Regions from separate parts of the Acetobacterium sp. K1/6 genome, predicted to be linked through region 1. Evidence: riboswitches for the same ligand, from Rfam matches in the RefSeq annotation. Region 1 holds a riboswitch; each other region holds the start of a gene.

Evidence for each region. A riboswitch is a leader RNA that binds a small molecule or an ion and turns the genes downstream of it on or off. The one in region 1 is predicted to bind molybdenum cofactor.
Region 2: another riboswitch for molybdenum cofactor. It lies ahead of U2P91_RS07775 (4Fe-4S dicluster domain-containing protein); the one in region 1 lies ahead of U2P91_RS08305 (substrate-binding domain-containing protein).
Region 3: another riboswitch for molybdenum cofactor. It lies ahead of U2P91_RS11795 (hypothetical protein); the one in region 1 lies ahead of U2P91_RS08305 (substrate-binding domain-containing protein).

What each region holds. Positions count from the first base shown of each region.
Region 1 is NZ_JAXQGA010000007.1:128,819-138,998, reverse strand. It holds gene U2P91_RS08325 (APC family permease) at 1-898, shown strand, start outside; gene U2P91_RS08320 (SpoIIE family protein phosphatase) at 1,069-2,232, opposite strand; gene U2P91_RS08315 ([Fe-Fe] hydrogenase large subunit C-terminal domain-containing protein) at 2,232-3,935, opposite strand; gene U2P91_RS08310 ((2Fe-2S) ferredoxin domain-containing protein) at 3,936-4,175, opposite strand; molybdenum cofactor riboswitch at 4,500-4,616, shown strand; gene U2P91_RS08305 (substrate-binding domain-containing protein) at 4,721-5,578, shown strand; gene U2P91_RS08300 (ABC transporter permease) at 5,638-6,339, shown strand; gene U2P91_RS08295 (ABC transporter ATP-binding protein) at 6,329-7,045, shown strand; gene U2P91_RS08290 (HD-GYP domain-containing protein) at 7,210-8,277, shown strand; gene U2P91_RS08285 (ABC transporter ATP-binding protein) at 8,546-9,610, shown strand; gene U2P91_RS08280 (ABC transporter permease) at 9,597-10,180, shown strand, end outside.
Region 2 is NZ_JAXQGA010000007.1:14,276-24,455, reverse strand. It holds gene U2P91_RS07805 (GntR family transcriptional regulator) at 1-146, shown strand, start outside; gene U2P91_RS07800 (GntR family transcriptional regulator) at 149-823, shown strand; gene U2P91_RS07795 (MFS transporter) at 848-2,020, opposite strand; gene fdhD (formate dehydrogenase accessory sulfurtransferase FdhD) at 2,205-3,038, opposite strand; gene U2P91_RS07785 (phytoene desaturase family protein) at 3,116-4,540, opposite strand; gene U2P91_RS07780 (aldehyde ferredoxin oxidoreductase N-terminal domain-containing protein) at 4,596-6,590, opposite strand; gene U2P91_RS07775 (4Fe-4S dicluster domain-containing protein) at 6,609-7,058, opposite strand; molybdenum cofactor riboswitch at 7,148-7,257, opposite strand; gene U2P91_RS07770 (helix-turn-helix domain-containing protein) at 7,383-8,861, shown strand; gene U2P91_RS07765 (methyl-accepting chemotaxis protein) at 9,026-10,180, opposite strand, start outside.
Region 3 is NZ_JAXQGA010000012.1:61,295-71,474, forward strand. It holds gene U2P91_RS11775 (flavodoxin family protein) at 32-559, shown strand; gene U2P91_RS11780 (hypothetical protein) at 556-1,209, shown strand; gene U2P91_RS11785 (DUF4349 domain-containing protein) at 1,356-2,393, shown strand; gene U2P91_RS11790 (zinc ribbon domain-containing protein) at 2,406-2,813, shown strand; molybdenum cofactor riboswitch at 2,992-3,114, shown strand; gene U2P91_RS11795 (hypothetical protein) at 3,241-3,738, shown strand; gene U2P91_RS11800 (hypothetical protein) at 3,828-4,409, shown strand; gene U2P91_RS11805 (molybdopterin-guanine dinucleotide biosynthesis protein MobB) at 4,433-5,197, shown strand; gene U2P91_RS11810 (hypothetical protein) at 5,194-5,874, shown strand; gene U2P91_RS11815 (ECF transporter S component) at 5,867-6,499, shown strand; gene U2P91_RS11820 (energy-coupling factor ABC transporter ATP-binding protein) at 6,570-7,253, shown strand; gene U2P91_RS11825 (ABC transporter ATP-binding protein) at 7,310-7,975, shown strand; gene U2P91_RS11830 (energy-coupling factor transporter transmembrane component T family protein) at 7,962-8,699, shown strand; gene U2P91_RS11835 (hypothetical protein) at 8,753-9,262, shown strand; gene U2P91_RS11840 (FMN-binding protein) at 9,301-10,180, shown strand, end outside.

The sequences.
Region 1 (10,180 bases):
AGCTAAAATTGGCGGTTATTTTCAAAGTGCTGCGATGGTCATTAAACTGATCCCCCTGGTAATCATCGGTTTTGCCGGTCTGTTATTCGGTGGCACCGGAGAGCACTTTACCAGTACTGCGGTTTCGGAAATCGCTTCCACCGGCTGGATTGGAGCCATTGCACCGATTGCCTTTTCCTTTGACGGTTGGATTATTTCCACCTCAGTAGCCTATGAAATTAAAAACAGCAAGCGCAATCTACCCCTGGCACTAGTTATCAGTCCGTTGATTATTCTGGTTCTCTACATTGTTTACTTTGTGGGAATCTCTAATCTGGTGGGTCCAGCCGAAATTATGAATGTCGGAGATGCCCATCTTGATTTTGCAGCGACTATGATTTTTGGACCCAGCGGCGCAAAAATACTGATGCTATTTGTTTTTATCTCTGTCCTGGGAACCCTCAATGGCCTGGTGATGGCGATGATCCGGATGCCCTATGCTTTGGGACTCGATCAAATGATCCCCAAATCCAGAGCGATGACCACGATCTCACCACGATTTGATTTCCCGGTGAATTCAGCTGTTTTTGCCTTGATCATCGTGATTTTTTGGTTAGCTGTTCACTATTTTTCTCAAAAATATACCCTGTTCCCGAATTCTGACATTTCAGAAATCGCCATTGTGACCAGTTATCTGCTCTACCTCGGCCTTTATTACAAGGTTTTTATTTTATGGAAAAAGAAGGAAATAAAAAGCGTCTTCAGAGGACTGATTTGTCCAATCCTGGCTTCTATCGGTTCCTTGATTATTTTCTCTGGCGGAATCCAAAATCCCCTGTTTGGGCTTTATTTTGCTATTTGCGCCGTTGTTTTTGGGGCCGGTTATAGCTACTACCGTTATTATGTTATAAAAAAATAATTATTTTTTTATTTCAGGGTTAAACCGCATTGTTTGGGTATATAAGTTATATAGCTTTTCTCCTCAAAGCATATTATTAGAAGCGGAGCACCCTCACCGGGGTGTTCCGCTTCTCTTTTTGCTTGAATGCCTGTATTTTATTAGCTCGTGCTTAAAGTATTATACTTAAATCAAACATAAATGATATTTACTTCTTTATTGATGCTACGCAGCATCTCAATAAGTTTCTGGGTCACCCGCCATTTGGTGGTGAGTTCTTCTGGAAAATCGGGGTTTTGATGGGCGGGATTGATGGAGTTCCCAATAATCAGATCGATGGTGGTACATTCGTTCATCAGAATATTAGCCAGCATCGATGCACCATTTTTTTCCTGAAAGATTTCGCGACCACAGCGATTATTCATATAATCATCACAGATCCGCAGGGTTTCTTTCAGCGTCAGTACTCCCTCAGTTACCAGGTCAATCCCTTTGATAGTGGCAATCGGTGGTACCCGATCCGACATGGTGGAAAAATCGACTTTTACTTCTTCACCAAACTCCCGCGCCACAATATTGGCGGCCGTCCCGCCGCAGACGATTTTTTTGCCCCGACCCCGTTCCAGTAGCCGTTTAATCTCGGCGTCCTTTTCCTGATCCAACGGTGGACCTGAAAAAATGGTGACATATTTTCGTTCTTCCACCTTGATCACAGCCACTGTGGTATCGTCTCCCGGCTCCTCACCATACAGATTATAACAGGTATCCACCAGTGCCATGGAAATGTCCTTGGCTTTTTTGTTTTCATAGGATCGCGCCAGGATATAATCCGACGCTTCTTCCCATTGCCATCCAAAATTTAGTAAATTGCCAATCCCCGCATGGATCACGCCGTCACTGAAAAAGGCCATAATATCACCTTTTTCAATTTCCTTGGTGGTTTCATAAACAGACTTTCCCTGAAACTCAATTTCCTTCCGTTCCAGTTCGATGATTTCTCCATCGCGGATAAACACCAATGGGGGGTTATCAAATTCCAGAATATAAGCCATTCGATTTCTAAAAACCTGAACAATGGTAAAGGTCGAGTAGGCCATCCGACGAACACTGCATTTTGGCAGGGTGGCTTCCAGGGTTTCCAACACATCCATAATCCCCATTTTTTCTTCCAGCATGGTCGCCGCAATGGTGGAGGTCAGCGTTGCCAGAATGTTGGCTTTAACGCCGCTACCCATGCCATCAGCCAGCACCACAATGACGCTTTCATCATTAATTCGCACTTCCACATTATCGCCACAAAGCTCTTCATGAACCTTGTTGACACTATCGCTGGCAATATCCATAAATAAAGGCATTAACGTTCAACCTCCCGACTGGTTACAACTTTTTGAAGTTTGGTCAGCGTCACCTTGGTTTCCGCCGTGGTTTCGCCCAACAACCCGGCGATCTCGTGAGCAACCCGCATTTGCTTGTCAATCACCCGCTGAGCCATTTTAAGCGTTTCTTCCTGGATATTTAACATCTCCTGCTCCTGTTTTTCCTGCCTGGTGATATCAATAAAAATTCCCATATACAATTCCTGTTCTGGAATATAGGTCAGAATTTCCATAAAGATCCGGTTTTCTTTTTCGTAATGCCCTTTTCCGGTATAGGTATTGCCGCGGTTATTGTCCAGTTTTCGGAAGGGATTATAATCAAGCGCATCCACAAAATTGTAACGCATCACAGCTTCTTTTTTCATATTAAAGAGGCGTTCTGCGGCGGCATTAAACTCAATGATCCGGAATTTTTTATCCAGCACGGCAATGGCGTTGGGGGTGGTCGTAATGATCAAGTTTGAAATCGCTTCGGTTTTACTGGTAATCAGCGGCAGACACATATCCATTTCCGCCATATTCCAGTAAACCGCTCGGGCTTTATCCCGGCATGTTTCATAACCACAGGTGCCACAGTTGAGTTCATCCCGTTCTGTGAATTTAGACATCTGATTTAAAATCCTTTCAAGTTCTTCCTCGGGAACTTCGCCCAGATGATGAACCGGCCGTTTATGGAAGGACCGTCTACTATTGATTTCGGGAATCTCATTCGATGGTTCTTTGTTGCTGTTTAAATCGATATAGGTCTGGAGCATTTCCACCTTTTCATATTTAGACAAAGGGCTGTGAAGATTTCCGGGACCATTGACACACCCTTCTTCGCAGGCATTCATTTCAATCCAATACTTCTTCTCCAGCTGATGAATTTCATCCATGAACGCCATGCAATCCTTGACGCCGTCGATGCGAAGAATTTTCCGGCTGCCGTCGAGATTTTCGACACTGTTTTTAGCCAGTCCTCCAGTAATTGGATAGAGCCGTCCGGTATTGGTACCGATGGCGTTGAATTCCTCTATCGGCATCTTATTGGGGTCAATATGCTCCTCTTTAATCCAGGCATCGATTTCATCAAAGGTTAAGACCCCATCAATAATGCCACGGACATCCGTATCATGAACCTCCATTTTTTTTGCCAGGCAGGAACCAGCGTAAACGATCTTAGCCTCCGGGTATTTTTCTCTAAGAATCTTGCCATGGGCGATCATTGGCGAAACCTGATGGCTCAAGGCGGACAAATACTGAGGATAATAAATTTCAATGAGATTTTTTATTGCCGCACAGGAGGAAGAAATCACCAGCTTTTTATCACTGCAATATTCATCGGCGTAAGCTTTGGTGACTACCTCAGCACCGATGGAAGTTTCCTCAATGATTGTAAATCCCAGTTCCCTTAGAATTCCCAAATACTGTCTGGGATGGTTAAGGTAATAAGCAGTCGGAAATACTGCTGATAAACTGAGTACCACCTGCTCGGTTTTTAGCCATTTTTTGATGGTATCAACATCACTATGGATCTCTTTGGCATTATGAGGACATGTTGCAATACAGATCCCGCAGCCAATGCACATCGACTGAATAATCTGGGCGTGTTTATCCTTCAGTTTTATGGCTTTGACTGGACACTTCCGGATACACTTATAACAATTACGACATTTATCTTTTGAAAAATTAATGATACTCAATTATTTTTCCCCCATAATTTTCTCGAAAATTTCTTTCGCATTTTCAGTTGAAACGGCATAGATGATGTCATCACATTCCACGGCAACCCCCTCCGTACATTTCCCCATACAAAATGACCCTACCAGTTCAACCTCATCCCCTAATTCTCGCTCTTCAATAATTTGATTCAAGGCTTTAACAACCTTATAGGATCCGTTTACATGGCATGCACTGCCAACACATATTCTTATTGTCTTCATCACATTATCCTTCATAAAAAATATTCTACATTAGTCTGGTTGGTTCATGGTATCATCAGATTTTTTGTCTGTCAACGGCTGGGCAAAAATGTCATACTAAAAGATCTAAAAAAAAAGCAGTTCAAAATCAGGATAAAAAAACGTTCATTTTTGATGCAAACCCTCCTCAATTTTTTAACGATTATTGATACTTTTTACCCTTACTTTTAATTTATACTGGGTTTTACTCAAATATCAGCAGATTCATGGGTAAATCCGACTTCGACCTTGACGAAGCCAATAATCTTTGCTAAAATCGGTGTAATTGAATAACGTTTTCTTAATGAAAACAATACAATCCGAATTGATGCACCTACGGTTTGCTATGGTTTATCAATCGATAGAGTACGGTTAGAAATGATTGTGCTTTCCAGTGTGTAAAGGATGGTGGAATTCATGGAATTATCTGACTGTTTTTTTGAGCAGTCATTTTATTTTTTTGGATTGACCTCCCGTTATGTCATTAAAGAGACTTCTCTTTGATACTATTTTTTAGGAGGAAGAAAATGAAAAAGAAATTGTCAGTATTGGTTATTGTATTATTTGTCTGTACCCTTGCCCTGAGTGGCCTGGGCTGCACCCCGGCTAAAAAGGAATTAGAGCCTGGTTCTAACGGGGAGATCATTCTTGCCACCACCACCAGTACCCAGGATAGCGGTTTACTGGAAGTGATCCTACCGGATTTTGAAGCCCAAACTGGGATCGCCGTCAAGGTTGTTGCCGTGGGCACCGGGAAAGCCATGGAAATGGGAAAAGCTGGTGAAGCCGATGTCCTTCTGGTTCATGCACGTTCCCAGGAAGATCAGTTCATCGCCGATGGATACGGAGCCGAACGCTTTGATGTCATGTATAACGACTTTGTTGTGCTGGGACCAAAAGAAGACCCGGCCAAGGTAAAAGCAAACGCTGCTGCTGATGCTGCCAAGGCTTTTACTGCCATAGCTGCTGTGCCATCAACCTTTGTCTCCCGGGATGACAAATCCGGTACACATACCAAAGAGCTGGCCATCTGGAAGGCTGCCAATATCACCCCTGCAGGCGACTGGTATTTAAAAACCGGCACCGGCATGGGCGAAACACTAACTGTTACCAACGAAAAATTGGGCTATACTCTGGCTGACCGGGCAACCTACGCCAACATGAAAGATACCATCACCAACCTGGAAATTGTTTGCGAAGGCGATACAATTTTAAACAATCCTTACGGGGTTATTGCTGTATCACCATCAATCAATGACCAGATCAATGCCGACGGCGCGCAAGCCTTTGTTGATTGGATTATATCACCCGAAACCCAAAAACTGATCGGTTCATACGAAGTGAATGGGAATCCGCTGTTTATCCCCAACGCTGCACAAAAATAAAAAGTTAACTGAGGTCCTGGGAGAAGATCTTCTTCCAGGATCGCATTGTGGAGAAATCAATGGACTACATACTCAATGGTTTTGTTGAAGCCTTTCGGCTCATTTTTTCTTTTGATCCTGAAATCATTCAAATTGTTTTGTTATCGCTTTTTGTCTCTTTTTCTTCGACCCTTTATGGCACCCTGATCGGCGTTCCTCTTGGCATTCTTCTGGGCATCAAAAAATTCAGAGGCAAGACAGTGGTGTCCCGGTTTCTTTATACCTTCATGTCATTTCCGCCGGTTATCATTGGTTTGTTTACCGCCCTCTTTTTAGCTCGTTCTGGTCCTTTGGGTCAGTTTCAGCTGATGTATACTGCCACCGCAATGATCATTGCCCAGACTATTCTGGTTACCCCCGTTATTATGGGCATCATCTTTAACCATGCCAGCACCAGTGGCTATGAGGTAGTCCAAACGGGGAAAACGCTGGGTGCTCAGGGGTGGGATATTCTGATCCTGCTGATTCTGGAACTAAAAGGCGTCATTATGATCGCCCTGGTCAGTGGGTTTGGCCGGGCCATTTCTGAAGTCGGCGCAGTAATGATTGTGGGTGGAAATATCCGGGGGTTCACCCGCGTGATGACGACCTTTATCGCCATGAATAACAATATGGGTCAATACAGTGTCTCCATCGCTATGGGACTTATCCTGATGACCATCTCTTTTCTTACCAACTCGATTTTATACCATTTTATCATAGGGGATCAAAATGAATATTAAGACGCGTAATATTACAAAAACATATAAAGATAAAACGGTGCTCAATCTGAATGGTCAATCTCAAGATCTTTTTTTTGAGTCTGGAGAAATTCACGGCATTATCGGACCTAACGGATCTGGGAAAACCACGCTAATGAAAATAATGGCCGGTCTCGTTACCCCAACTACTGGGAATGTACTTTATAATGGCGTGCCCTTAGATCCGAATATTTTTTGTGAAATGACCTATTCCAATCATACCCCCACCCTTTTTTCACGCTCAGTTTATGAAAATATTGCCTATCCGTTAAAAATCCGCAAACGTGAAAAAGACGAAATTGATCAAACCGTATCACAGTTATTGAATGAGTTCGAAATTGAAGCGATTAAGAATCAGAGTGCCCGACATCTTTCCGGTGGGGAATCCCAGAAAACAGCACTAGCTCGCGCCTTATCTTTTTCACCCCAAGTTCTATTTTTAGATGAGCCCACGGCGAATATCGATCCCAAAAGCATCCAGATTATAGAAACTGCTTTAAAAACGAGAACTAAAGAGCAGGGACTTTCAATTATTATTATCACCCATAATCTCAGTCAGGCTTTCCGGATCTGTACCCACCTGACGTTTCTGGATCAAGGATCTTGTCTTTTTTCTGGCACACCGGAAAAAATCATGGCCTCTAACCATCCTACAATCGATGAGTTTATCTCACTTGATCGATTTTAAAACGCTATTATCTGAACTAAAATCACAGAAATTCAAATATTTTTGTGAGAACTATTTTTTATCAGACTTACCAGGAAATTTTGATTGCATAAACGGGGTTTTTATAGTTATAATATTTACTTAGTCCAGACTTTATATGGGGTCATTATATTGGGAGGAAAACCATGAGATATGTGCCAACATTTTGCCTGCGCGAAGGAATGATGTTAGGAAACAATCTTTGGGGTGAGCGGGGTGAGTTGATTCTTGCTAAAGATACTGTTCTCACCGAAGATTACATCGAACGAATAAAAAAATTAAATTATAATGGCATATATGTTGAAGATGATCTGACCAAAGATATCCAAATCATTAATATTATCAACGATCGTGTCCGAGCCGAAACCGTTAAATGTATTAAGGATGTTTTCATTACTACCGAAAACAAAGGTGCCTTAAAAAAGAATACCTTTAATGACATGCAAAAACATATTGAAAGCATCGTTGACGAAATTCTTCAGAATAGCAGTATGGTGATTAACATGGTGGATCTGAAGGTTTTTGATGACTATACCTATTTCCATTCGGTGAATGTGGCTGTCCTTTCCATTTTATTGGGTTCAGCCCTGGGTCTGCGCCGGGAACAGCTGTGTGATCTGGGTATCGGTGCCATTCTCCACGATATTGGCAAAGTTTTTGTTAAAAAAGATATTCTTTGTAAAGAAGGGGAACTTTCAGAGGACGAGTCCTGTGAAATGCAAAACCACTCGACCCTCGGTTATGATTACATTAAAAAAGTTTCGACCATCAGTATGTCTGCCCGGATTGGCATTTTAGACCACCACGAAAAATTTGGCGGTGGTGGTTATCCCAACAACCTAAGTGAAGAGCAAATCTCCCTCTTTGGACGAATCATCGCCATTGCCGATGTTTATGACGCCATGACTTCCGACCGACCTTACCGCAAAGCCATTATCCCCTCAGAGGTGATTGAATATATCATGGGTTCATCCCATACCTTATTCGATCCGGATCTGGTCAACATCTTTATCCGAAAGATCGCTCCCTATCCCATTGGCACCTGTGTGGAACTGAGCAATCGGTTAACCGGTATCATCATTGAAAATTATGAAAGCTTCTCGATGCGCCCCAGGGTCCGCATTTTCAAAAGAGATGGTGAAGACATTGATCCTTTTGAGCTTAATCTGAGTGATCGGGCTTTCCTCAATATTACCATTACTAGCATCTTATAAATGACGCATTCGTTTTAAATTAACAAAAGCGTTTAAGATTTTGCTTTGAGTGTTGTTCCAGTTAATGGGACAGCACCTTTTTTAATTAAAAAAGTCGCTTTAAAACCCATTTATATTGCTATTTAACCCATTACATGTTAGAATAAATTTAATTGTCATAATGCATCAGCAAGCAACGAACCGCTTAATCAACCCTGGGGAAAGCCTGGGGATTTTTTTGCTTAAATTTATCGTTTCAATACAGAGCTATCAATGGAGGATTTATGAATTGAAAAAAAATACCGAAAAAATTATCCAGGTTAAAGACCTGGTCAAACATTATGGGGACAAAACGATCATTGATGAAATTAATTTTCACATTCGGGCCAATGAATTCCTGACCATTCTCGGCCCCAGCGGCTGCGGAAAAACCACCTTGCTACGAATGATCGGTGGGTTTGAAACCCCGGACGCCGGAGATATTCTTTTCGAAGGCAAATCGCTGGTCAATATTCCGGCCAATAAACGGCCCATTAACACCGTTTTTCAAAAGTATGCCCTGTTTCCCCATTTAAACGTCTATGATAACGTGGCCTTTGGGTTAAAAATTCAAAAAAAAGCCAAGGCTGAAATAGACACCCTGGTTCAGGAAATGTTGCGGATGGTCAATCTTAAAGGGCAGGAACAACGGGATGTCAATTCCTTAAGCGGCGGCGAGCAGCAGCGGGTCGCCATTGCCAGAGCCCTGGTTAATCACCCTCAGGTCCTGCTGCTTGACGAACCCCTGGGTGCTCTGGATCTCAAGCTTCGCAAAAACATGCAACTGGAACTAAAAAAACTCCAGAAAAAAACCGGCATCACCTTTATTTATGTCACCCACGACCAGGAAGAAGCGATGACAATGTCTGATACCATTATCATTATGAACCATGGCCGGATCCAACAGATCGGCTCACCGGTGGATATTTATAACGAACCCCGAAACGCCTTTGCCGCCGATTTTATTGGTGAAAGCAATATTCTGGAATCGATGATGTTAAAAGACTGTCTGGTCAAACTTCAGGATGTCGAAATTCCCTGCGTAGACAAAGGTTTTGAGAAAAACGAGTCGGTACTCACTGTGATCCGCCCTGAAGATATCGAAATTCTCCCACCCGGTACCGGTTTTCTGGACGGTGTCATCGAATCCGTGACCTTTCTGGGGATGCACTATGAAATCGTTATGAACTGCAAGGGCATTAGCTGGCTGATTCATACTACCCGTGAATTTTTTGCTGGCGACCAGATTGGTATCCAGGTTGATCCCAATAATATTCATATCATGAAGAAGGAACACGACCATGAAATCATTTAAGGAAACCATTGCCTATCCTTACGGTCTGTGGATGCTTATTTTTATCGCCGTTCCGCTGCTGGTGGTAATCTGGTTCAGCTTTTTATCCAACCCGGATTTTAAGGCTGGCATCTATACCTTTACGTTGGAGAATTATAAAGAGTTTATGGACCCGGTCTACCTGGAACTTTTATACCGTTCATTTTTATATGCGGTCATCGCCACCCTGATCTGTTTTTTTATCGCCTATCCTTTAGGGAACCTGATTGTATCGCTACCCGGCAATCGCCAGAATCTGATGATTGTACTGATGATCATCCCGATGTGGGTCAATTTCCTGCTGCGAACCTATGCCTGGATGGTGCTGCTCAGCGGCAGCGGATTAATCTCTCAATTTCTGGGTCTGTTAGGCTTTAGGGATGTTTCTCTGCTATATACCCAATCTGCTGTGATTCTGGGGATGGTCTATAACTTTTTCCCCTATATGCTGTTACCGATTTACACCGCCTTGAAAAAAATTGATCCGGATCTACTGCGGGCCGCCACCGATCTGGGGGCCAACCATTTCCAGATGTTTGTAAAAATCAAATT
Region 2 (10,180 bases), 110 kb from region 1:
ATGAACACATTTCTTCAATCTTAGAAGTTGAAATTGGCTTTCCGATTATTCAAATCGAAGCGACAGCCCGAAATGAGGTCAGTCAAATCATCCGCTATGGAAAGAGCTATTTTAAAGGGAATGCCTTCAAAATTCGAGGTCAATAAGCATGGATACTAAGCTATACAAACAAATCGTCAAAGACATTTCAGATAAAATAATCTCAGGCGAACTGGAACCTGGCAGCCGATTGCCCTCAGAAAATGAATTATTGGATATTTACAATGCCAGCAAATCAACCATTGAAAAGAGCATGATGATTCTTGCTCATGAAGGCTACATCTTGACGATTCCACGAAAGGGAAATTACATCACCAAACCGGCACTTGATCATTTTAGTTTCTATTATCGAGAGGATGAACTTCTTTCGAGCATGTTTGCCGGGCTCAATGATTTTGAGTTTTCGATCACACCGGTTGGATCGGAAATGCAATCTTTGGTCATCAAAAAAACGTTTGATGTTGATAAAAAAAATATATGTTATGCCATCAAACAGTATTTTTATGAAAATACCAATAACTTTCGATTAAATAAAAATCAATTACTGACAAACTCAGATTTAGATATTTTATTACTTTTCAATAAACCGTTGGAACTTCAAAAACAGATCACTCTGGTTGCCGACTTCTGTCCAGAAAAAATTGCTGAAAAAATTGATGTTGCACCGCATAGTGCTGTTTTTTTTATTGAAATCCTATTTACGCATCGCAAAACGCTAACAGAAGCAGCTCGATTTAAGACCTATTTCAACCCTCATTATCTCCACCTTAATTTCTCTACATAGTTTTCCCCTTCTTGCCGGTATAGCTTATATTTGCCCGTGTTGTTTTGAATTTCGGTTCATCAGAAAAATCAGCATACCGGCGGCAAACAGAGACAGCCCGGCGCCAAAAACAAATGGTGCCTGAGGTCCAAAAACGTTCCATAACAGGCCGGCAATGACACTGGCTGGCAGCAGGGCAATCCCTACAATGGTGGCCTGAAGTCCCAGCATTGTCCCTTTTAGATTGACTGGTGAAATTTCTGAGACTAAAGCCCGTTCAACGCCTGCTGTCATGGCGGTGTAAAGACCATAAATGATAAACAGAATCACCAGCACCTCTGCATTTGAGACAAAAGCAAACCCGACGTAAACCAAGGCAAAGGTGATATACCCAGAAACAAGAATCTTTTTCCGGCCGTACTTGTCCGACAGATGACCAAAAGGCACGGAAAATAAAGCTGCTGATACATTATAAATGAAGTAGAGCAAAATCACATTTGCGTCAGTTAGGCCTAGACTCTTTCCTCTGAGAATTAAAAATGCATTGGACGAATTGCCTAGTGTGAAAATAAACGTCACAGCCAGGTAAAGTTTTAAGTTTACATCCAAATTTTTCACATTTCTCCAGAAGGGTTCTCGCTCTTTGACTTCTCGTAGTTCTTTTTTTTCTTTGACAAACATTAGGATCACCAACCCGATTGCTGCGGGAATGATAGAAATTGTGAACAGCGTTTTATAGTCAAGGTTTCCTTCCGCCTGTGACAGGAGGAAAAAAGCGATTAAGATTCCTAGGGCTGATCCGGCCATGTCCAGAGCTTTGTGTATACCAAAAGCCTTCCCCATCTTGTTTGTATCCGCACTTTCACAGACTAAAACATCCCGGGGCGCTGTCCTGATCCCTTTTCCAATCCGATCAATCACTCTGGCAAACAAGATCCCTGTCCAGGAGGAGGCAATCAACAGCGCTATTTTATAAATGATTCCGGTGGAATACCCACCAAAAGCCAGAATTTTTTTCCGCTTGTACTTATCTGAGATATAACCGCTGTAGACCTTTAGTAAGCTGGCAATACTTTCTGCAATCCCTTCGATGATCCCGACAAGTACTGGCGTCGCTCCAAACGCCGATGTCAGATATAAGGGAATCAAAGGATAAACCATTTCTGAGCTGATGTCTGAAAAAAAGCTTACCAGCCCCAGCAATATAATATTTAACATTGATTTCACTCCTAAATTTTTTCCAGTATTTTAAATAATATCAAAGACTTTTAAGACTGACTACCACTTCATGTCGCGTCGATCCACTTATTTTACACTATCTACTATACTATTATTCTGATAATTTTTCCTGTTTTTAAATGTAAACAGACTTCCGGATTTTAAGCATTCCGGAAGTCATTCTTTAACCTATTTGTTCAGAGACGTGTTGCTCGTCATTTTTTGCTATAATTCCCAGTCGTTTTTCATTGGCGTAAACAGTCATATGGCTGCCACGGACATAACCAACCAGAGTAACCCCCAATTCCCTGGCCAATATTATCGCCTGTTGGGTTGGGGAAGTTAATGACACTACCATAGGTATTTCCATCTTGACCGCTTTTCTTAACATTTCAGAGGCGATTCTCCCACTGGTTATAAGGATTTTGTCCTTAGTTGAAACATTCCTCATCAGACATTCACCGATGATTTTATCCAAGGTATTGTGACGCCCGATATCTTCTCCCAAGGCAATGATGTGGTTGGTGTCACAAAGTGCAGATGTGTGGCTGCCACCACTTAAACGATAAGCTTTTCCGCTTTTTATCATTTGCTTGACAAGTATAAAAAGTTTTTCAGGTGCCACACTCAGTGTTGAAACCAGCCTTTCTTGATAATGACCGTTATTCAAACTCATCCCTCCGCCACATCCTGATGTGAGAATTCGTTTGTCAGGCAATTTATAATCATTGTTTTTCAATCTGATATCGGCAATTGAATTCTCCTCACAGACTCTTAAAATATTAATATCCTCAATATTTTCGATGATGCCCTCAGCCAATAAATATCCAACAACTAAAAAGTTCAGCTTTGAAGGGGAGCATAGAATTGTAACCAATTCTCTGCCATTGATATAAATGGCCAATGGCAGTTCCTGGGGTACATAAATCATCTGGTCTTCCCATTTTCCATCAAAATAATGATGGCATTGGATATCTGGTGCATTTCCTGGGGGCATTCTGACTATATTTTCATTCATTTGATCCCTTTCATTAAAATACTTTAATTTTGAATTTATTTTTCATTAATCGAAATCAATCATGCCGTGATTTTATTTCATACCCCTGCTAAATCATCTGTCTCCAGAATTAATTTAGCCACGTTTGCTCCAGTGCTGGCAGTTCCATCAGTAATCTGACCATACATCGGCCAGGTGCATTCACCGGCAAAGAATAGACCGTCCACATCCGGCGATTTTTGGCGAATCTTAGGAAGTGAACTAAATCGATAATGAGACGGATAACTGGCGCCTTTCACCGGGCTGGTAGATTCCAATGCGCGATTAAATCCCGGATAAAGCAATTCCATATTTTGGGTAACTTCCGCCGCAATTCCTTCCAGTCCCAATCGATTAAAATCGGCATCACTTCTTACCGAATATGCCCAGATAAGTTGCTTTCCTTCCGGAACGTTCCATGGCTGCTCAATATTCTGAGCACAGCCACCCTGAATTGATGAACCCGTTTTTGGATTAATAAACAGCGTAAATGCTCCATCCAGACTGATGGAATTATTCAACTGATACGTTAAAAAGATTCCGCCCATTTTCTGTTGAAGAGGAGCTTTCATAGTTTCCAGCAAGGTTGGCGGCACTGTTTCAAGCAATTTCAGGTAATCCAGCCAGGTTGTGGCAAGAATCACCCGGTTAGCTTCGATTCGTTTAATAGTTCCATTTCCATCCTTTATTTCAACTCCAACCGCCCTATTATCTTCAATGATAACTTTAATGACTTCTGAGTTTGTTCTAATATCACAACCAAAATTCGTGGTAATGGCTTCCGCTATGGGCTCACATATACCATGCTGAAGATCAGGGATTGCGACTGACATAGCCCCCTGATTGCCAATCCATATGCGCAGCATCACAAATCCTTTGGCTGCTGAACCATAGTTCCAGGTGAATTCCGCATCAGCAGTCCAGCAGAAACAGGCCATCAATGATGTAAACACATATTCAATCCCCTTATCCATACTCCGGGATTGAACCCAGTCTTTTACTGATACTTCATCCCATTCTTCACACATTTCTTTAAATGGCTTGTGAAGTATTTCATCAACCATCGGATATAGTTCAGACTTACAGCTGTTAGACCAGAGATCCGGACGGGCTTTTTTTAAAAAACTCTCCATCCAGTCAACAGCAGCTTCGGTTGTGATGCATTTTGGAATTGTCATATATGGATCCTCTACACCATTAAGATAAAGCCGCGGTTCTCGGCTAAAGTGCAGTTTAATGTCGGCACCAAAATCTTTTGCTGCATTCGCCCATCCGTACCCACCACCACCATTGAGGGATGTCATAATTAGTGGCAGATGCATCACAACATTATATCCATTGGCAGGGTGGGCCGCAGCCCTCCCACCAATTACCGAACCTTTTTCTAAAAGCAGAGTCCTTTGGCCGCTTTTAGCCAAATATCCGGCACAGGTCAGACCTGCAAAGCCAGCACCAACAACGATATTTTCGAATTTTTCTGCCATGTTTTCTCCTTCTTTCATCTATATCGATTTAAAAATATCTGATTAACGTCTATTTTTATTTTTGGGGCAATTTATCTATTTTCGCCAGTTCATCAGCCACATCTTTCAATCCATATTTTTCGTACGTTTCCCGGGTCGGCCAACCGGTTTCTCTGTCCCAACCTAAATATTCATACCAATTTTGAGTAGTAATTTTAAATTTATCCTTATCATAGGCATCATAAAGCCGGGGCATTAACTCATTAAATTCCATATCAGCGGTTCGTTCATGGTTTCGGATCTGAATGGCTCTAAACAAGGTATTGATTCGTTCACCATATTCGAAAAACTCATCTTCGGTAACATTAACTCCAGTAACCTGGGAAAAGAGAGTTGCTTCCATAGAAGTCGTTTCGGAACCGTCCCCGACCTCATCATAATCAAATTCCATTCCCATATATTTACGCAGTGGGAACTGGAAACAGGCGGTCAGAGAATCTAACAGCGTTCCCCGAATGGTGCTTTGTCTTGCCCACTCCAGTGGGAAGGTACTGTTATAATGATCTTTTTCTGTTGCCATCCATTCACCAAACCGCTTATGCGCCCAATCCGGCCACTTGCTGTGATGAGGATCTCTGGTTTCAATGAGCCAGTTTAAAAGACCTGGCATGCCCATTGGGAATGGCATTTCCATAACCAAACTTCTTGATGTGTATCCCCAGGCCCCCAACGGTGCCAGCGGCAATCTGACCTTAGGCCAGTTACCTTCTCTGGCTGCTTCAGGACCTTCATAAATAGGATGAGCGTATTCATCCTCACCCAATTCCACAACCGTTCGACGGATCCCCTCAGCCATGAGATCCCCAAAACCTTCACGGTAGGCAATCATTTTCAGAAGCTTAATCCACCAAACATTTGACCGAACATCAGTTGGCATTCCAACCTTAGATTCGGTGTCAAGACCCATAGCTTTTGTATAATACAACCAGGGAACAAAACCATAAATGATATCAAAATGGCCAAACCCCAATTGTTGCGCCAGTTCATGAATTTCCAGACCTTTTCTGAAATTTTCGCCCGGTACTGTTTCATTTTCTCGATCGAAAAACTGCTCATAACGGGTGTGGTTGCATCCTGTCATAGCGTGTATCAGTTTCGGTTCGGTTACAGCAGGCACATTTTTGAATTCAAAGAAACCACAGGAGGCATAGCATCCCAATCCACAAGAATGACTTAAAAATTTAAAGGGTTTATTGTGAACATTCCCCATCCAGTTGATTGAGAAATTAGGTTTGCGATCCGGGCCCGTCCAGCGATCCCAGAAAGGATTTGTTTTATCATCGGCCAAATCCATATCGTAAACAGGCATGGGTTTTCTGATCGGTCCAAATTTCAAGGTTGTTTTTAATAGACCTTCCGGATCAGCGACCTTCACCTGATGTTTGCCCTTAGTTACCGTGATGGCCTTGAGATTCTTTGAACCCATGACGGCACCATGACCACCCTGGCCGGTTGCACTGTGAATGCCGCAACCGATGATAGCAAAACGAATCAGGTTTTCACCTGCTGGTCCAATCCCATAAGACGACGAGTTTTCCCCATGACGGTCATGTAATATTTCCTGGGCATCAACCAGCCCTAATCCCCAGATATCCTGTGCTGACCTTAATTCTGGCCCATCTGCTGAGATATAAAGATAGGCCGGTACCGGTGATTTACCTTCGATGATAATCCCATCATAACCGCACCACTTTAGATAGGTGGGTAAAGAACCGCCGATACCGGTATTTGCGTATTGTTCTGGATAACTGTGTGGGGATATGGAAACAAATTCAGCTCTTCCGCTTGAAGGTGACGCTGTTCCGGTAACCGGCCCAGTCATAAAAATCAGTTTGTTTTCTGGGTCGAATGCTTTAATCCCTGGCGGCATTTCATCCCACCAAATCTTATGTGCAACCCCCAAACCACCGACAAATTTCGGAACATACTGCATGGTATCGACATCTGAAAACGTACCGTCCGTTAGATTTACTCTTAATATTTTTCCTGCCCATCCGCATTGTTCATTCATAGCTTCATCTCCCTATCTTTAATATTTCTTGAGTTGCAAACACATAGTCGGACACATTTGAACACATACTGGTCCATCTTCCCGTTCTTTGCACAAATCACATTTCTTCGCTTTTTTATTGATACTATCAAAATTAATTCTTGGCGGATCCAGTGGACATGCCTTAATACAGGCTTTACAGCCAATACACTTTTCAGCGTCAATGCATCGTGCACCTGTCGCCTCATCGATGTAAATTGCTTCAACCTTGCAGGCATCCATACATGATGGCGCCAGACACTGTTTACATGAATACGTGATGTACTCCCCAGCAAAAATATCGCTTGATTCCCAAAGCCTGTTTAATTCTGAACCACAGGCACCATCATGTGTTGCTGCACAAAATAATTCACATACCTTACAATCCTGGCATGCTGCAACTGATGGGTCAGTCATACCGATATAACCCTTCGCTTTTTGAAAACCCATTTATCAAACCTCCTAAATTTATTTATAAATAGTGTCTCATATGATTTGGAACACCATTTATTTCAAATGCAAAAAAAGAAAACAAAACGATTGAAACGTTCTGAATTCCTTTTCAAATGGAAGGCAAAAAAATTACTTCTTTTACCCATTGTTCACATTGGCCACATGGGTCATATGTAAATCGGAATATATTATTATTGAAACTGACCTTTAGGTGTAGTATAATCCCATTATCGATCTTTGTATACGTTCACATAGACCAAATCTTTACACGTCTAAATTAAGTCGACTGTTCATTTTGAACAATTGATAAAGGAGTTTGTCATGAAATTGAGTTTGTATATTTTGAAGGACTGGTTTGACGCAAAGGGGGTTAAAATCCTCGCATCAAAAATGGAAGATGAAACTTCAGAACCTGGTATAACAGGTATCCGGTTAAAAGATAAAGAGCGACCAGAATTAGCAGATGTTTTCTTATATATCACTGAATCGACAGATTTAGAATCAGAAATTAACCCCGTTCTGAACACCAATCGATGTGTTGTCTGTGTCTATAAATCTTTTTATCTTGCTGTTGAAGGAAATGTTATTTCGATATTTAATGAATCGCTCGCTGCTTATGAATTCTTTCAGTTATGGGAGTCTTCGCTGAAAGATGCTGTTTATTCAAATTCATCTTTGCAGGATCTTGTCGACCTTGCTGTTCCGGTTTTCCGGAATCCTATTTTTATCGCTAATTGGCAGGGTCGCGTTTTTGCTTTTTCCCGCGAATATCAAAATGACTATGTTCGGGGAACTTGGCAGCACATCGTCAAATCTGGACGGGTTCCACTTTACTCAATCCAAATGTTGCGAAAATCGGATAATTACTCAGTTGTTTTACAAGGTACCAAGGCTTCCCTGTTATCATTTGGCGAACTATCTCACCGCTGTATCGGTGGCACCTTAAAACAGGCTAATGACATGCATTTACACATCCAAATCATGGAATACCAAACCGTTGTGACAACCGGGCACTGTCAATTGGCGGATATATTTCTTAAAATTGTATCATTTACCCATTTTCCAGGACTATCCACCTATGCGCAGTCCATGTCTAAAATATTTTGTGAACTGTTAAATAGAAAAACAGTCCCAAAAGAAGAATTGGATTGGGTACTCTTGGCATTGGGTTGGGAAAATAAAGTTCCCTGTGTTTTATTATTGTTTGTGAATAACCATGAGCAACTGACAAAGGAATCGTTAAATGGTTTGCTTGATCAGTATATTCCCCAGGGTAAGCGTCTTGTCTACGAGAATGAAACCTTATTACTGCTGTTAAAATCGGAATTTGATACCCTGGTTGATGAATTAACAAACCTCATTCAACCGCTTGATTTTATCTGTGGTGTTTCCCTGCCTTTTGCAGAGTGGGATACCTTGGCTGAGCGCCTGAATCAAGCTAAACTGGCGATCCACTATGGTAAATCCGCAAATACCTGTATCCGTCGTTGCGAAGATTTCACAACCTCCTATATCCATGATTCTCTGCTAAAAACAACCAAAGATCTCTGTCTGTGTCATCCAGCCATTTTGATACTAAACGCCTATGATCGTGAAAATGAAGCTGACCTTTGCTTTACATTGTTTCAGTACCTGAGATGTGAAAGAAACAGCACCATTACATCGGAATGTTTACACATTCACCGCAATACACTTCAGTATCGCCTGAAAAAAATCCATGAGCTGATCCAAGTGGACATGAATAACCCGGATATCCGTGAACATTTGATGTTATCTTATGAAATGATTGTAAAAAACTAAAATAATACCAGTACCGAAAGCTTTTCTTCCATTAGATTATCTGGCTATGCACTGTTGTCATTTTTATGTTTTCCGCTACAAGACTGCGATCGATTTACTCACTTCAAAAAAATTCGCCACAAAAAGACATGTTGCTTTTTAAGACAATAAGAATCATTATCGTCTCACTTCTTCTTTAATTCAAACAAACCAACCATATTCTTAAGCATTTGAGCCTGACTGGATAATTCTTGACTGGCTGCCGCGCTTTCCTCTGCGGTGGCCGAATTGGTTTGAACAACGCTTGAAACCTGTTCTATACCAAGGGTAATCTGTGAAATTTCCGAGGCCTGATCATTGGATGCTCTGGCTATTTCTGCCACCAGACCAGCAACCATTTCAATATCGCTTAAAATTACCATTAGACTTTCAGCTGTATCACCAGCAATCGCTGTGCCATCTGCCACTTTTTCTATGGAACCTTCAATTAGTGCGGTAGTTTCCTTTGCGGCTTCGGCGCTCCGTGCCGCCAAGGTTCTTACTTCTTCGGCAACAACAGCAAATCCCTTCCCATGCTGACCGGCTCTGGCCGCTTCCACGGCGGCGTTCAATGCCAGAATATTTGTTTGGAAGGCAATGTCGTCGATTACCTTTATAATTTTGGAAATATTGTTGGATGAATCATTAATTTCTGTCATGGCCTGGACCATTTTCGCCATTTGTGCATTCCCTATCTGAGCATTCTCACGAACCTTTTCTGTAAGAGCATTGGCATTATTGGCATTATTGGCATTTCGTTTTGTTTCATCGGCCACTTCTTCGATCGAAGCACTTAATTCCTGAATGGAACTCGCCTGTTCGGTGGTTCCCTGCGCCACCGCCTGACCCCCATCCGAAATCTGTTGTGCACCAGAATCTACCTGTTCGGCGGCAATATCGATATCTTTCATGGTTTTACTCAAACTCTCTGCGATACCGTTGAGCGAAGTTTTAATTTCCATAAAGTCACCCAAGTACTCGGTCGTGATTTCCTGGTTAAGATTTCCCTTACTGATCGCCGCCAGTGTTTTCGATATTTCGCTGACATAACATTTTAAGAATTCAATGGTTTTATTCATATTATTCTTGATTTGTTCATTTTCCCCCTTGTAACTCCCGATCATGACGGCACGAAGATTTCCCTGAGATAATTCATTTAGAACAACAGAAGCTTCCTGCATTGGGGCTGTGAGAGCATCCAAAGCATTATTAAAACCTGCAATAACCTGAGCATATTCTCCTGAGAAGCGACTTGTATCGCCACGGTTATCCAAGTTACCTGCAATGGCAGAATCAGTTAA
Region 3 (10,180 bases), on a different contig from region 1:
GCTGTTATAAAATGAAGAAAAGAGGGCGATTATGATTACAATCTTATCAGATCATACAGAAGTTGGCGAAAGACTCAATAAAAAACTGAGGGATGGAAAAATAGAAACTGAATTTATTTCTTTAACTGATTTGGACGTGGGTCCATGTTACAGTTGTGGCGGATGTACTGATAAAACCTATGGACAGTGCATACATCGGGATGATGCCGATATTATTCTGCCAAAATTGATGAAAACTGATGTGTTGGTCATGGTAAACCCGGTTAAATGGGGAAGTTATTCATTTAAAATGAAACGTGTTTTCGATAAATGTGCTGTTATTGGAGATCGGCATTATTATTGTAAAAAGGGGGAGCTGGTTAAAGGAAAAATTGGTCGGGTTCACACTCTAGTAGCGATTGGTGTTAAGGATCAATGGAAGAATGACGAAAAAAGTGCTTTTAAGAACCTGGTTGTGGAAAACATCAAGATTATGAACATCAAGGGTAGTGTATATATGGTTGATGACAGCAACCTTAACGTTTGCCTTGAATCGGTAGTGGAGGGTTTAAACCAATGAAAAAAGCAGTTATAATAAACCTGAGTCCCAGAAAAACAGGGACAAGTATGATGCTGGCTAATCGTTGCCAGACGTTTCTTTCTTCTCGGGATTATCAGGCAGAAATACTGCATTTATATCCAAACTTAAAAAATTTAAATCCGTTATTGGTAGCTATTAATGACGCCCAGACGATTATCATGGTTGGTCCCAGCTACATTGATACTTATCCAGCCGATACAGTATACTTTTTAGAAGAGCTTGAAAAGAACCAGGACGTCCTCCATGGACAAGGTCTTTATGGGATTATTCAGGGCGGGATGCCCTATGTTCATACCCATGAATCAGGTCTGAACATGCTAGAACTGTTTGCCGGTGATTATGACCTCAGTTATAAGGGGGGATTTGTGATTGGCATGGGGGCAATGCTAAATGGTCAACCATTAGACAAACTATTAAATGGTAAAAAAGTTGAGCACGGGTTTGGACTTTTTCTGGAAAACGTGGCAAAGCAAGAAATCTCTCCGCCGAACCTATATCATCATGCCCAGTTAAGGATGCCGGGGCTGGTTTATTATTTAATGGCAAAAATGATGAATCGAAGAATTGATAAACAGCGTCGGGAAAAGGGGATTGGGGATCAGGCAAAAAGCCCCTATGAGAATCTTTAAATCAATGAGTCACAAAGAGAAGAGCAGGAGAATTAACGAACTGAAACGATAAAAAATAGTTTATGCATTTTTAGCGAAAATAAGGGTAAAAAGTAAAAAATAGATTAAATGACAAAATATCAGAAATTTACTTAGGAGGTGGATTCATGATTCAGGAAAACCCGAAAAAGAATCCGGAAGAAGAAAAATTAGGATGTTTGAGCCAGGAAAAACGCAGACGACTTAGTACCAAAAAAAATTACTTATGGGTTGTGGCGGTTAGTTTATGTTGTCTGGTGATGATCGTTGCAGGGGGGTGTTTTGGTGGCGCTATCCAGGAAAACAGTAAAACCGCAACCGATGAGTCCATGGTTTCTGATCAGACAAACGGTGAGATGGCAAGTGCGGTGGAGACAGTCGAGCCAGCGGCAAATGCCAGTGCACCTTTTGATGCATCAAAGATTATTTATAGCGGAAACATCAGTCTGAACACCGACGACTACCAAAGCACCTTTGAAAAAATTCGTAACTATGCGCAGGAATTGGGTGGATTTGTTCAGGATGCGGGATCGAACTATGCATCAGAACAGGCTGGCGTTCAAGCTAACTCAGGCTATCTTACCATTCGGGTGCCATCGGCGAAATTTTCAGAAGCGATGACCGAGATCCAGACATTAGGCAGTCCTATTAGTGCCAATGTCAGCAGCACCAATATTTCGCAGCAGTATCAGGACGTGCAGGCGCGTCTTAATAATCTGAAAATTGAAGAGGGACGACTGGTGGAGTATTTAAAACAGGCCATCAATATCACCGACTTGTTAGCGATTGAGAGTGAACTAAACCGTGTACGCACAGAAATTGACAGTCTGACCACCACGATAAAAAACTGGGATACCGATATGGCCTACTCAACGATTTATATTTCACTTTATGAAAAGAAATTATCCTCGTCAGTGGTAAGTTCCCCCTTTTCTGAAATATTTTCTAAAATAGCGGAAGGGTTTGTAACATCGATCAATTTAGTTCTTTATATCTTTGCCTTTCTGATCGTTTTAATTTTCAGGCTGATTCCATTTGCTGCCATTGCCGGATTAGGATTCTTTATTGGTGTAATGATCAGAAAGAAAATGAAAGAAAAGAAGCGTCGTCTCAAAAAAATCGAAACTATTGAACCGGAAGATACAAAAATAGAGGATAAAAAATAAGGAGGAAAGACAATGTTTTGTGAAAACTGTGGTAAACAAATTCCAGATGATGCAGCATTTTGTACCCATTGCGGAGCCAAACAATCAGGAAGTTCGGCACCATCCCAGACCGTAAGTACGGTACCAAAGCCCCAACCAGTCAGAGCAAGTCCACCACCACAACCGGTCGGAGCTACCGCGGGAGTGGATCTGATTACGATGGGACAGTACCTGATTATGTTTTTGATCACAGCCATTCCCATTGCCGGGATTGTGATGCTCTTTATTTGGGGATTTGGCAGTGAAACAGGCCCCAATAAAAAGAATTTTGCCCGGGCATATCTGATAATGATGGCAATTGCCATCGGCCTGGGAATTCTCATCAGCATTGTGATGGGGGCAATTATGGCATCCATTATGGGTTCTATGTATTACTATTAAGCAGCTATAACATACAAAAGAGATGCCTACGAGTTGGCATCTCTTTTGTGATTAGCACGTTATCGCGTGCGTTGTGTGAAGGATGGGTGAGAAGCGACTGTAAATTTATCAGGGCCATTAACAAATAGACATTGACAATTAAAGGCAAAAAAAATATAATAAAAATAATTAAATACGGAATGAAATTGCTTACTGATCTTAACTTCCTAAAATATTAGAATATTATGGAGGTTAAGACGTTAGGGTTTTGTTGGAAACGACAGGGCCTCCCACATTGGAAAAGTAAGAGAATTCATGTTTGCATCGAATTTTTTGTGGGTTTAGCTTTGCTGAGCCTTCTTTTTTTGCAAAAATTGTTTTTTTGTTTTTTCTGTTGGGATTTCTGACTCAGCATGCTTCCGTAAAAAAGAAAGTTCAGGAGGAAAAAATGAAAAAGAAGTTGTTAACACTGGCATTGGTGATGGTTTTAGGGGTTGGTCTGCTTGGTTGCAGTTCACCTGCGGCAGATTCAAAAAAAGAAGAAAACGCTTCCAAAACGGAAAGCCAGGAGCAGGTGGCCGAGTTTAGCATTACCCTGGAAGGGGTTGATGGAAAAACCCAGTTGACCCAGGCAGATCTTGCGGCTCTTCCTTTGGTTGAAAAAACCATAAAAATGACTAAAAAAGATGGCTCAGAAACAGGTGGGATTTTTAAAGGGTATGCCTTAAAAGACGTAGCCGAAAAATTAGGAGTCACCGATTTTACCAGCATCACGATGGAAGCATCAGATGGTTATTCCAAGCCCTATGATCAGGCGACGGTGGAAGCAGAGGATTCACTACTGACCATCTCACTTGACGGTGAAGAACTCGTCAGCGTAGTGGCAGGCAGTTTAGGTTCCAGCGCCTGGGTTCAAAACATCAGTAAAATGAGTGTTGTGAAATAATAAGAGATTAAGTGGGCAAAGTCACCTTTGCCTGCTTTGTTTTGTTTGGGGAGCGGTGCGGATTTTAGAATTAAAGGAGGGTTAAAAAGATGAGCAGAGAAACGCGTGATGATGACACCTTGGTTAATTTGAGTAACAAAAATTCTAAACGCAAAGAGCGGCTCAAACGATGGATCCTGCCACTGGTGATTCTCTCTTTAACCCTTTCTTCTGTTTTTCTGATTGCGATTAACAAAAGTCAGACGGAGCAGCGGTTGGGTGCTCTGGGGCAGGAAACTGTTAAAATAATAGTCGGTGATGAAATGGTTGCCCAGTTTAATCTTGACGAGGTCAAAGTACTGCCAAAGGTTTTGATTGATGAGGGGCTAAATACCAGTAACGGCAGAGAAGAGGTGGTCTTTGGCGGTTTGCTGTTAAAAGATGTGCTCGACACCACTAACTTTGACTACCATCAGTATAATACCGTAACCTATAAAGCCATTGATGGTTATGCGTCCCCCGGGACGGTGGCTGAATTGGACGCGGGTGGGGTCTATCTAGTCTATGAACGAAACGGGATTCAAAATACCGATAAAACTCAGGGTGGAACGGGTCCCATGGAAATTGTTATTACCGGTGAGACCTTTAGTTTGCGAAATTGCAAGTATTTAAGTGAAATATATTTCGAGTAAAATAATTACCATAAATGAGGTGCATGATGAAAGTAATGTCGGTAAGGGGATTGACCCATTCGGGAAAAACAACAGTGATCGAAACCATTATCAGAGGCCTGAGAAGAAGAGGCTATTCGGTGGGATCGGTTAAGGAAATCCACTACGAAGCCTTTATGATGGATCAACCGGGCACCAACACCGATCGTCATAAAGAAGCCGGTGCGCAACTGGTGACGGCTCTGGGGATGTATGAAACGGATATTCTCTATCAGGAAAAATTGCCGATCCGAAAGCTGCTGGCTCACTACGACTATGATTATGTGATATTAGAGGGTGTTGACGATCCAACAATCCCTAAAATTATCACCGGACATGATTGCGAAGGTCTTGAGGAGCGCTTAGATGACACGGTTTTTGCATTTTCGGGAGTTATTGCCGACAAACGTAAAGAATATCGAGGAAAAGAAGTGGTTCACTGCCTGAAGGAACCGGACCGTCTGGTTGATCTGGTTCAGCACTATGCGTTTGAGTTGTTACCTGGCTTTACAGAAAAGTGCTGTGGTTTATGTGGCACAGATTGTGCCGGTTTTTGTCGCCAGATTATTACAGGTGAGGTAAAAAGATCGGATTGTCCCCTTAAAGATGATGGGGTAACTCTAAAAATTAATGGACAAGCGATTGTAATGGTGCCCTTTGTTCAAAAACTCATTCAAAACGTCGTGCTCAGTGTGGTTTCAGAATTGGAAGGTTATGAAAAAGGAGCCGATATAAAAATACATATCGGCAGGCCGCAAGTGGATGAATGAGACTAATAAAAAACTATGAAGCTGGCACCTATGAGGTGATCAGGCAATTTAAAAGTAAGAAAAACCGGGTTCGACTGATTAAGATTTCAGATGGTGAACAGGTACTCGAACTGATCGAAAAGAAATTTGCAAAAACAGAATCCCTTGAAAATGAGTTGGCGATGCTAAAACGGCTGAGTGATATGGATTTTAGCGTAGCGCCGTGTCGGGGCCGGTTTGATCGGGTGCTTCTTTATGAATATCTTGAAGGTGTCACCCTTTGTGAAAAACTAGAAGTTGCAGAAGCGCAAGAAACAAGTCGTAGTGGTGATACAGTTATGCCTGGCAAGGAAATAATTGATCTTTTTAAAAAGACCATTGATTGGCTTAATCGACTGCATCAAAAAACTGGCCTGGCTTTTTACGACATTAATCTCAGAAATTTCATTATCCGTGATGGCACAGTTTATGCCATTGATTATGAAGATTTCCAGGCATTAACAGCGGCAGTTGATTATGGAAGACTGCTGGCCTTTACCCTAACCTACAGGCCCAGCTTTACCCAGTGGAAAAAAGCGCTAATCAGTGAACTGGAAGAATATCTAAAGAATCAGATCAAAGCGGATCTAGATGAAATTCGGCTGGAAAAAGAGAAAGAACTTGTGCGTATCAAGAAAAGGAGGGCTAAACTTGTTTGAGAAAAAATTTGAAAAGATGACCCTTTTTGATCTGGTCACCATTGCCATGATGTCAGCTCTGGGTATCGCGGTTAAGGTTGTTCTGGTACCCCTGGTACACATTATTACCGGTCCTTTTTTTATCCCGGGGGGTTCAATTTCCGGGGGAATCTATATGCTTTTTATTGTTTTAGGTGCCATGCTGGTAAAAAAAACCGGAGCGGCCTTTTTGGTTTGTCTGGTACAGGCCATTTTGGTAACCGTTACTGGCACGATGGGTTCTCATGGCATCATGAGTATGATGACCTATTTAATGCCGGGGATGGGGGTGGAAATTCTTTACTTCGTTATCGGAAAATATAAATATACCAAAGGTGGCTGTTTTAGTGCCGGGGTGGTTGCCAATGTGCTCGGTAGCTTTGGGGTTAATTTTGTCTTCTTCCGACTGCCGTTGATTCCGTTACTTTTGACCCTGAGTTTATCAGCCTTGTCCGGGGGACTGGGCGGACTGCTGGCCTACGCTATTGCGAATCAAGTCAATCGTCTCGGTTCGTTCAAGGTGCACGAGGCGGAGGAATCGCTTGATATTCGTCTTAGCGGTGATCCGGGACGAATCGATAAAGAGGAGAAGACCAACTGTGAATAAGGGGAAGGTACAAAAAAAGATCAAATCGATCAAAGTTGGAGACGAGATAGAAAGAAAATGGGAGGCAGCGATGAATCCGATTGAGGTCCACGATCTTTATTTTCGTTATCCTGGCTGTGATACCAATATTCTCCATGGACTGGATTTGAGTCTGAAAACAAATGAAATTTTAGCAGTCGCTGGTTATTCCGGCTGTGGTAAAAGCACCCTGTGTCATATCTTAGCTGGGATCATCCCCAAAACCATCCGGGGAAGAATTCAGGGTGAGGTGACCTTGTTTGGCGAATCGATTTTTGATATGCAAACACCCCGACTAGCCGAAAAGGTGGGAATTGTGTTTCAGGAACCGGATAATCAATTATTTTCTCCCACCATTGAGGCGGAGGTTGCCTTTGGACCCGAAAATCTCTGTGTCAAACGGGAGATTATTGGAGAACGGATCGCGGCGATGCTTCAGTTGGTCGGTATGGAAGAGTTCCGGTTTGAAACGCCCAACAATCTTTCCGGCGGGCAAAAACAACTGATTGCTCTGGCTTCAGTTCTTAGTATGGAGCCGTCGGTACTGCTTTTTGATGAGGCCTTGTCGCAGATCGATACCCGCGGCCGGGAGATGATCAAAGCGGTGATGTTACGCTTACGAGAAGCGGGGAAATCGATTATCATGGTCGAGCATGACTTTGACAATATGGACATTGCCGATCGCATCCTGGTGCTGAAGCATGGTCGGTTGATTCCTTACGAGGGCAGCTTGTAAATCGATCGATAAAAGTAAAACATATAAGTAAAGCATAAACAATGAACGGAGCCAGTATGGAGAGTTACATCAAACTTGCGGGAATAACCTATGCTTATCCCCGCAGTCGGTTTGCATTAAAAAACATCGATTTGTCGCTGAATCGGGGTGAAATTACGGGGATCACCGGCGAAAACGGATCAGGTAAAACGACCCTGGGGAAAATTATCATGGGCATTCTAAAACCTGATTCCGGAAGCATTGAGATTGATGGGGTGGACGGTAAGGCATTAAAGTTGTGTGAGCGGGGCGGAAAGATTGGTTATGCCTTTCAAAATCCGGATCGTCAGCTTTTTGCGGCCAGTGTCCAGGACGAAATCACGTTTCCCCTTGAAATTAAGGGACTCGATAAAAAAATCGCCCAAGAAAAGGCCGCTGTGCTGCTAAAACGGTTTGAGCTTAATCATCTCAAAGATCGGGTGCCGATGCGACTCAGCCGCGGTGAAAAACAGCGTCTGGTGCTGGCGGCAACCCTGGCCCAGGAACCCGGGTTTCTGATTTTAGATGAACCCGCAACGGGGCTGGATCGGGACCGCAAAAAAGCACTGTATCAATTAATGGAAGAATTCGCCGGGGAAGGCATTGGTCTGGCTGTGATTTCCCATGATCTGCAATTTATCAAGGATCATGCCAATCGCATTATCAAACTGGAAAATGGAGAGGTTGTGGATGATGGCTGCTAGAATCGATCCCCGGACAAAAATAGTCCTGGTCCTCTGTCTGACCTCGATGGTGCTGGTTGTCGAAAATCTGGCCTTTGTTGTGGGAATTGGTATCATTTCAATTGTCTGCGCCCTGCTTCTGGGGGTGGAGGTATTAATGCTGATCAAACGGTATCGGCGGATTCTGATTCTGATTTTGACGCTCTCCATTGTCCAGAGTGTATTTACACCGGACACGGAGGTATTGTTTGAGATATTGGGAATCCCGCTGCTCACAGCAAAAGGAATTGCTATGGGGGTTAAGACATTTGTCCGGATGCTGGTGATTCTGACTTCAGGGATTATTATGTCGACATCAAACTATCGGGAGACCATTCAGGGTCTGATTCAGTGGAAGGTGCCCTATAAGATTGCTTTTATGACCGCTTTGTCATTGCGGTTTATCCCCATTTTTACAGAAGAATTTCAGGATTCGATGGTCGCACTTCAGTTAAAGGGCGTTGATTTTACAAAGGTTCCCTTTGGTAAAAAAACTCAGATTTATGTCTATCTGATTACTCCCATCATTCTTTCGTCCTTAAAACATGCCGAAGAGATTGCCATTGCCATGGAAAGCAGGGCCTTTGGGGCTTATCCCAATCGGGTGGAATATCTGGTTCTTAAACTAAAAGGCTATGATTATGGGGTGATGATTGCGGCTTTTCTGTTAAGCATCATTTATGTATGGGTAGCTTTAATTATATAAAGCAAAGAAGGAAATTGACGAATAAATAATAAAAAAGAATAAAGGAGAAAGCAATGAAAAAGAGTATAAGTCTGCTTTTCGCTATGATGATGGTACTATTTCTGGCAGTGGGATGCAGTGGAACGGGAGAGAAATCATCCCAGGATGAGACGACATTTTCGGGAACTGCCCAGGTGCGGGTTTTTACCGCTGCGGGTGAGCAATGGTTGATTGATGACCAATTGATGTCGAGTGTGCCACTGGTGGCATTTGAAACGACCCAGGGGAAAAGTGGTGAAGAGTCAACAACCAATGACCATGTAGGAATCCTTTTAAAGGATATTCTAACAGAAGCCGGTGTGGATATAAGTTCGGTTAATCAGATCACCTGTACCTCACTGGACGGTTTTTCAAAGGTCTACAGTAAAACCGATTTGGAAGATCCGGAAAAACTGTTCTTGACCTTTGCAATGGATGGTGAAAATTTGACCTTTGAGAATCAGGATTGTTTTTTTATCGTTGCCAGGAATGAAAGTTTCAAACAAAACTGGACAAAGTTCTTAAAAGAAATAAAAATTAACTAATATAAGAAGAGTGCTTGATAAGAGAAAGAGAGGGAAAAATGAAAAAGGGTTATATCGGGGTGCTTGCTTGTCTGATTGTGGTTATGTTAGCGGGCTGTACCAGTGGTGTTCATTATGAAGCAGGTAGTTATGTGGGGTCGGCTCAAGGGAAAGATGGTCCCATCAAGGTAGAAGTAACCTTTTTAGAAAACAAGATAGAAGCAATTAAGGTCGTTTCTCACAAGGACGATCCGGAGTATGCAACCAGTGCGGTAGACGGGATGCCGGAAATCATTATCAACAAACAACGTCTGGATGTGGATGCTGTTTCAGGGGCGACTCTGACCAGCCGTGGTATTATTGGTGCAGTGGCTCAATGTGTGACCGACGCCGGAGCTGACCCGCTAAAGTTGGGCTATGCATCCGTGGATAAGAAAACCGACGGCCAGGAAGTAGTGATTACCGGTCTGGCACAAGAACAGATTATTACTGGCGATGAGATCAAGGCCATGACCCCTGTGTCCTTCGATGCGGTGGCTGTGGATGCCAGCGGGACCGAAACCCCCACCACCGGGATAGGCGTCAGATTAGAGGACATTCTGGCCCAATATGGGGCATCGCAAAAGAACTTTGATGCCATTGTATTAAATGCCACGGATGGTTACGCTATTGAAATCCCCCGTGATGTTTTGGCCATTCGGGATGTGATTATTGCTTATGAAATTAATGGTACCGCCACTGATCTACGAACCGTGGTGCCAGATGAACGGGCCATGTATTGGGTGAAATTCCTCAATAAAATTGAGCTTAAAGGTTTGGTAACCCAAATAGAAACTAAAAACCTGGCGATGATGGAAACGGCTCTGCTTTTGTGCACACCAGAAGAATATAAGTATTATGATGCCATCGATCAGGCTGTTCCCACGAGTCAACTGCTTG